Regions from separate parts of the Chryseobacterium sp. CBTAP 102 genome, predicted to be linked through region 1. Evidence: riboswitches for the same ligand, from Rfam matches in the RefSeq annotation. Region 1 holds a riboswitch; the other holds the start of a gene.

Region 1 (4,222 bases):
GAAAGCTGTCCAGAAATAATACTATTTCCTGCGGGTTCTGTCACATTCAGGAATATGCATTTACCCACCACGGCCATAATGTAAGCCATGGGATAGATGATAGATTAGGAATAAGAAATGCACCACCTATTCAGAATATGGCTTTTCTCAAAAATTATACATGGGACGGGGTAAGTCATAATCTGGATGAAAGATCTCTGGTTCCTATTACTACAGATTTTGAAATGGACAGCTCTCTTCCTGAAGCAGTAGGAAAACTGAATAGTGATGCGAATTACAAAAAAATGTTTAAAGCAGCATTTGGTGATGAAAAGATCACTGGAGACCGTATTCTTAAGGCTATTTCTCAGTTTATGGCAACAATGATATCGGCAGATTCCAAATATGATCAGATGATGAAAGGAAAAGTATCTTTTACCGCTGAAGAAACACAGGGAATGTCCCTTTTCCAGAATAAATGTGCATCATGTCATTCAGGAGAATTATTTACCGATGAGAGCTACCGAAATACAGGAATGTATTATAACGCCCAGTTCGATGACAGAGGAAGATACAGGGTTACTTTAGATTGGAATGACAACATGAAATTCAGAGTTCCCAGCTTAAGAAATGTAGAATATACCGCACCTTATATGCATGACGGAAGATTTTACAGCTTAGAGGCGGTACTTAATTTCTATTCAGACAATGTTGAAAATCATCCAAATCTTGATCCTCTTTTAAAACAGAATGGGCATACTGGTATTCCCATGACGGGTCAGGATAAACAGTATATTATAGCTTTTCTGAAAACACTATCAGATAAGAGTTTTATATCCAATCCAAAATTTGCAGAATAATTTATAGAAACATGAAGAAGATTATAGTAATCATAAGTTTGATCCTGTTGAGTCAGTATCAGGCGAAGACCATTATAGACAGTGCATATATTGCCCCGGAAACCTTTAGCAGATTCAATTTTGATGATGATTGTGATGCCTGTGGCTGTGCGGCAGGAAACGGCTCTTCCGGCTTTGAATCTTTGCTGAATCCACAGTTTGTCGGAATCAAATACTTTGCCCAGCATTACAAAGCCAAAGAAAACTTATTTGTAAAAGATCTTACGCAGGATCAGTATTTTAATACCCTGCAGCTTTGGGGAAAAATTCCACTGACTAAGAAACTGAGTGTTTACGCAAGTCTGCCATTCCATTTCCATGAAAAGAAAACCATGCAGGGAGATATTAAAATCAATGGAATAGGGGATCTTAATCTGATGGGAATTTACCAGCTGATGAGTTCCAAAGATAATTTCCATCATCTGAGCGGAGGTTTGGGCTTGAAAATTCCTTTAGGGAAATTTGATGAAAAAGGAACATCCGGTGTCAATCCAAGTTTTCAGCTGGGAACCGGAAGCTGGGATTATCAGGCGGCTTTGAATTATAAATTTCAGAAAAATAAAGTTGCCGTATTGGTTAACACAGATTATACAATCAAAACAGAGAATAAGAAAAATTACCGTTTTGGAAACCAGTGGAATTATGCTGCAACAGGTTTTTATCAGGTTGCAGGAAATGAAAAGTCTGTTTTTTCTGTAAAAACGGGAGTTCAGGGAGAAGTATATGCCCAGAATAAGCAATTTGATGAAGCATTGCCTAACACTGCCGGGAGCGCTTTGTACGGAAAACTGGGATTTGAAGCTTCTTATAAAAAGCTGAGCCTGGGAAGTGAAATTATGCTTCCCATGTATACTCATCTGGCAGGAGGAGATATTGAAGCCAAATCAAGATTCAGTATTTTCCTGAATATTGGAATTTAGGGCAAACACCCTCCATAAAACCATGTTAAAGCTCCTTCGGGAGCTTTAATTGTTTATCAATCATGATTTTAATTGGGGATTAGGAATAATTATTTATCTTTGCCGGGATTTGGTGAGCCGTAAAAAGCTCTTAAAAGGGAATCCGGTGAGAATCCGGAACAGACCCGCTGCTGTAAGCTCCGCACCAAAGTTTTTGAAGAATATATCCACTGTTTTTTTAATGGGAAGGATTTCAAAAATGGAGTAAGTCAGAAGACCTGCCAGAAAATAATCGTTTGACGCTTTCGTGGAATAAAGCTTAGGACATCAATGATTCTGTGCAGTGACCGCTGTGCTTTGTCGTTGTATTCTTATACCCATTAGCGTCTTCATTACCCTAAATGAGCTAATGGCGGCAAAACTAACTACTTCTGCAATTTATAAAGCTGTTTTCACCATACTTGTGATCACATCTCAATTTTTGTCTTCTCAAACCAGGAAAAAAGACAGTCTTCAGGAAGAGACCATTAAAGGAATCAATCTATACAAAAAGAATTTTAAAGAAATCCTTCCGGCACAAACCTTACAGGGCGAGCAGCTGGAAAGATTGAACAGTCATTCTGTTGCAGATGCACTGCGGTACTTTTCAGGAGTTCAGATCAAAGATTATGGAGGATTAGGTGGTTTGAAAACCATTAATATCCGAAGTATGGGAAGTCAGCATGTAGGGGTTTTCTATGATGGAATTCAACTGGGTAATGCCCAAAACGGACTGGTGGATTTGGGAAGATATTCCTTGGATGATCTGGAAGAAATATCATTGTATAACGGACAGAAAAGTGAGATTTTCCAACCGGCAAAAGACTTCGGATCTTCGGGTTCTATTTATTTACAGCCTAAAACACCTGTATTTAAAGGAAATAGGAAAACCAATCTCGTTATAAGAGCTAAAAGTGCGTCTATTGATCTTTTCAACCCTTCATTCCGATTGGAACAGAAGATTTCAGACAGGGTTTCTGCCAGCTTCAGTGGAGAATTTATGCAGAGTGACGGAATTTATAGATTTCGATATGCCAAGAAATATCCTGATGGACAGCAGGCCTATGATACCATTGCGAAAAGACAGGATTCAGACATCAAAGCAAAACGTTTTGAAACCTCTCTCAACGGAACTTTGAATAACGGAAGCTGGAATATCCGTGGTTACGGTTATATTTCAGACCGTGGAATGCCGGCACCTATTGTGAATGGCCGTTTTGGAGGAAGGGGAGCGAGACTATCTGATGAAAATTATTTCGTACAGGCCAATCTGAGAAAAAAACTGTTCCCGAAATTTGAAACCCAGCTGAAAGCAAAATTTGCTTATGATTATACCCATTTTATGGATACGGTTCGTTCGCAGTCTATTATTCATACCGATAATACCTATATCCAGCGGGAACTCTACCTTTCCTCATCCAATATCTATTCTATTACGCCCAATTGGGATATCAGCCTGAGTGGAGATTTTCAGTACAATAATCTGGATGCCAATCTGGATAACTTTTCTTATCCTACGCGTTACACAACATTGGTAGCATTGGCAACAACCTATCAGTGGAACAGGTTTAAAATTCTGGGAAGCCTTTTAGGAACCTTTACATTTGAGGAAGTAAGAAAAAACAAAAGACCGGGAGATGCCAGAGAGTGGACACCTGCCGTATTTATGAGCTATCAGCCGGAGATCATTCCGGAGCTTACCCTCAGAGCATTCTATAAAAGGATTTTCCGGCTTCCAACCTTCAATGATCTGTATTATACCAATATCGGAAATACTTACCTGAAACCGGAATTTACCAATCAGTATGACGTAGGATTTACTTATCAGAAGAATTATAACAACCGTTTCTTTAAAACTTTTTATGCTAAAGTAGACGGTTACTACAATAAAGTACAGGATAAAATTGTAGCCGCTCCAAACGGAAGTATGTTCCGCTGGCTGATGATGAACCTTGGATTGGTTGAAATAATTGGAGCCGATGTAAATGTACATACTGAACTTCAGCTGGGAAAAGTAACCCTTCGACCTTTGCTTTCTTATACGTACCAAAGTGCAAGAGATATCAGCGATCCGGAAGATACCTTTTACCGTAATCAGATACCTTACACGCCATGGCACAGTGGGTCTTTCAGTCTGATGGCAGATTATAAAGACTGGAGTTTCAATTACAGTACAATGTATGTGGGAGAAAGATATGATGTGAATCAGGATAATATTCAATACAATTATGTGCAGCCCTGGTATACTCACGATCTGTCTGTTCAGAAAAAATTCAACTGGGCCAATCATCAATTCAAAGTAAGCCTTGAGGCGAATAATATTTTCAATCAATACTATGATGTGGTCATCAATTATCCGATGCCCGGAAGAAACTTTAAACTTATTCTAAACTTCACCTTATGAGA
Region 2 (4,222 bases), on a different contig from region 1:
GATAGAAATTCAGAATTTATATTCCCGCAAGCTCCTGATAAAATCTCAAAAGCGTTGAACGTAAAAGCCATCTTTTATGAAGATGCCAATGAAGAAAAATATGCCAAATGGCCCATTAAAACAGGGCTGGAACTTTATTGCAGCTTGGGAAAAGATAATACTGTGAATGAGATGTTTTTTGTTGCTTCAGATAATAAACCTGTAATTGTTGAGGGACTTCCTTTTGGTCTTGTTCTGAATAAAAGTACATTACAGGACAGTAAAACGAAGTTCAGGAAGTACAATGCCAAAACACAGAAATTAGCAGCAGACAGTGAATTTCCAGATGGATCAAAACTGGTTTTTAAAAAAGGAAAACATTATGCAACATTATTTTTCGACAGCAAAAACCTTTTAAAATCATTAGGACTTACAGAAGAAATGATTGATCCGGCAGCTAATTAACCTAAGGGAGGCTTCAAAACAATATAAGACCTGTCATTATCTGGCGGTGTTTTATTCTTATAATGAAGCCCTAATATAAATTTAATTATATTGTTAATCCATAGTTGTTTTTTACCTCAGCCATCACAAAAGTACTGTGAGTGCTGCCTATAGAATCTACAGATCCCAGCTTGTTAAATACAAAATCCTGATAATGTTTCATATCTCTTACCTGAACTTTCAGAAGGAAATCAAAATCTCCGGAAATATTGTAACATTCGGCAACTTCTTCAATTTCTAAAATTTCTTTTACAAAATCATAGCCTACAGACCGGTCGTGAATTTTGAGCTTGATCTGGCAGAAAACCGTAAATCCGCGGTTCAGTTTTTCAGCATCGAGAATGGCTGCATACCTTTTGACAAAACCTTCCTGTTCAAGCCTTTTTACCCTTTCAAAAACCGGAGAGGTAGAAAGGTTCACTTCTTTTGCAAGTTCCTTAACGGTCAATTTTGCATTTTTCTGGAGCAGCCTGAGCAGCTGTAAATCCTTATTATCGAGTTGTTCCACAGAATATTATTCTTTTAAATGATTAAAACAGTCAAATCTACAGAATTATATGCTCTTAATTTTATTTTTAAAAGTTTAATTTGCTTAATTATTTATTGTGAATTGTATTTTTATTCGGTATTCCTAATTTTACACAAAATTAAAAACTTTTACTGATAATCTTTGTTAGAGGTAAAAGTACAGTTCTTTGCAGATACTTCATCAAACAGGAAAGGTTTTACTTAAGGTAGATTAATAGGGAATCGTGTGCAAATCACGAGCTGTCGCGCAACTGTAAGTAACATGCCAAAAGTTTCTGTCCTTGCATATCCACTGCCAAAAACGGGAAGGATGACGGAAACTGTTACAAGTCAGGAGACCTGCCTTTACTGAATTGACAATGCTTTCGCGGGCTGAAGCTTTTGGGTCATACAGATGATATATCAGATATGTATTTTCTCTCAATTGGAAATGCATTGCCTGCTATATCATTATTTCCTGAAATTTCCTCCGCAAAAACATAACGAAGCATTTTAAAGGACTTTCACAATAAGTTTAATTAAAAAGTTTAAAAAAATGCAAACTCACATCCTTGGCTATCCGCGTATTGGTAGCAAAAGAGAACTCAAAAAAGCCTGCGAGCAGTATTGGTCAGGTAAAATCCTTCTGGAAGAACTTTTGAACACCGGAAGAACTATCTGTACCCAAAACTGGAATATCCAGAAAGAAGCAGGGATAGATCTTATCCCATGCAATGATTTTTCATACTATGATCAGGTATTGGATATGAGCCTTGTGGTAGGAGCAATTCCTGCACGGTATCATGAAGTAGTGCTTAAAAAAAACAATACTGAGCTTGATCTTTATTTTGCCATGGCAAGAGGCTATCAGAAAGACGGATTGGATATTACTGCCATGGAAATGACCAAATGGTTCGATACCAACTATCATTACATCGTTCCGGAATTTTATAAAAACCAACAGTTTAAGCTGAGTTCAGATAAAATTTTCAATGAATTTGCAGGAGCAAAACAAGCTGGAATCAATGCGAAACCGGTTATTATCGGGCTGGTTTCTTATCTGCTATTAGGAAAAGAAAAAGAAGAAGGATTTGATAAGCTGGATCTGGCCGCAAATATTCTTCCAGTCTATATAGAGATTTTAACCAAGCTTCAGGAGCAGGGTGCAGAATGGATTCAGTTTGATGAACCTTTTCTGGCATTAGATTTAACTGAAAAAGCCAAAGAGACCTATCATTCTGTGTATGCCGAAATCAGAAAACGATTTCCAAAACTGAAATTTATTGTAGCCACTTATTTCGACGGATTAAAAGATAATGCATCACTTGCCGTTTCACTTCCTGTGAATATATTGCATGTTGATCTGGTGAGAAATCCTGAACAGCTGGATGATATTCTGAATAATATTCCGGAAAATTTAAGCCTTTCATTAGGGGTAATTGATGGTCGGAATATATGGAAAAATGATTATGAAAATTCGCTGTCTTTCATTACAAAAGCTGTTGAAAAATTAGGATCTGAAAGGATTTTGATCGCTCCATCATGTTCATTGCTTCATTCACCTTGTGATCTGGATTTTGAAACCCATCTTAACCCGGAAATTAAAAGCTGGCTGGCTTTTGCTAAACAAAAAGTAAAAGAAGTAGTAACACTTAAAGAACTTGTTTCCAGAAAAGAAAATGAACAGATTCTTGAAGCATTCGCAGAAAATAAAAAAGCAATTGAAAGCAGAAGAACTTCTTCTCTTATTCATAATCACCAGGTAAAGCAAAGAGCAAATGCTGTTTCTGAAAAAGATGCTCAGAGAATAAACCCTTTCAAAATCCGTAAAAAAGAACAGCAGGAAGTATTGCAGCTTCCTTTATTCCCAACCACTACAATAGGGTCATTCCCGCAAACCACAGAGGTAAGAAGCTGGAGAGCGAAATTCAAAAAAGGGGAACTGACCGCAGAACAGTATGATACTTTACTGAAAGAAGAAACTCATAGAACAATCGGCTGGCAGGAAGAAATTGGTATCGATGTACTGGTTCACGGAGAATTTGAGCGTAACGACATGGTAGAATACTTCGGAGAACAGTTGGAAGGATTTGTATTCACTAAAAACGGATGGGTACAAAGCTACGGAAGCCGCTGTGTAAAACCTCCGGTGATCTTCGGCGACGTTTCCCGCCCGGCTCCGATGACGGTTTATTGGTCCCAATATGCCCAATCCCGGACTGAAAAATGGGTAAAAGGAATGTTGACAGGCCCGGTTACCATTTTGCAGTGGTCTTTTGTCCGTGATGACCAGCCCCGTTCAGAAACGTGTAAGCAGATTGCTTTGGCTATTCGTGACGAGGTGGTAGATCTGGAAAAAGCAGGAATCAGAATTATTCAGATTGATGAGCCTGCCATAAGAGAAGGTCTTCCATTAAGAAAAACCGACTGGCAGGACTATCTGAAATGGGCTGTAGAAGCTTTCAGAATTTCAGCAAGCGGAGTGGAAGATGCTACCCAGATCCATACGCATATGTGCTATTCAGAATTCAATGATATTATTGAAAATATTGCCGATATGGATGCCGACGTGATTACGATAGAGTGTTCCCGCTCTCAGATGGAACTGCTGAACGCTTTTGCAGACTTTAAATATCCGAATGAAATTGGTCCGGGAGTATATGACATCCATTCACCAAGAGTACCATCGAAAGAAGAAATGATTGAACTGCTGAGAAAAGCTCAGAATGTAATTCCTGCCAATCAGCTTTGGGTAAATCCGGACTGCGGACTGAAGACCAGACACTGGGACGAAACTGAAAAAGCTTTAATAGCAATGGTTGCCGCCGCTAAAGAAGCCTCAGTAGAATATGCGGTCTAGAAAAATTTAAAATAATTAGATTCAATAATTCAGATCGTGTTATGATTTTCATAGCACGATCTGTTATTTTAATAATTAAAGTATAGTTAAGAACCATTCTGACTTAAAATTTAAGCAAACTGTCTTCATAATCTTAACATCTTAATAGTTAAAAAAAAGTTGGAACGTCTTCATTTTTAAAAGTTATATTTTACAAATGCCCCGATATTTTCCAGGGTCTTTTTTCCGTTATTAAACTGATCAAAATTGGAAGCAAGTCCGTACATCATTTTATCCTGTTTTACTCCCAGTCTTATAAACTGAAGGCCTCTGGGATATCCGCTGTTATCCAGGTTTCCAATAGCCAGAACACTGAAATATCCCTTGAAATTT

What was found. A riboswitch is a leader RNA that binds a small molecule or an ion and turns the genes downstream of it on or off. The one in region 1 is predicted to bind cobalamin.
Region 2: it holds a riboswitch for cobalamin, as region 1 does, so the genes downstream of both, metE (5-methyltetrahydropteroyltriglutamate--homocysteine S-methyltransferase) here and C8D70_RS03995 (TonB-dependent receptor plug domain-containing protein) in region 1, are expected to answer to the same signal.

What each region holds. Positions count from the first base shown of each region.
Region 1 covers NZ_QICX01000002.1:137,864-142,085, reverse strand. Annotated here, with positions in the region: gene C8D70_RS04005 (cytochrome c peroxidase) at 1-839, shown strand, start outside; gene C8D70_RS04000 (transporter) at 851-1,798, shown strand; cobalamin riboswitch at 1,892-2,078, shown strand; gene C8D70_RS03995 (TonB-dependent receptor plug domain-containing protein) at 2,187-4,220, shown strand; gene C8D70_RS03990 (YncE family protein) at 4,217-4,222, shown strand, end outside.
Region 2 covers NZ_QICX01000015.1:22,067-26,288, reverse strand. Annotated here, with positions in the region: gene C8D70_RS17640 (hypothetical protein) at 1-444, shown strand, start outside; gene C8D70_RS17635 (Lrp/AsnC family transcriptional regulator) at 530-991, opposite strand; cobalamin riboswitch at 1,187-1,373, shown strand; gene metE (5-methyltetrahydropteroyltriglutamate--homocysteine S-methyltransferase) at 1,547-3,850, shown strand; gene C8D70_RS17625 (hypothetical protein) at 4,027-4,222, opposite strand, start outside.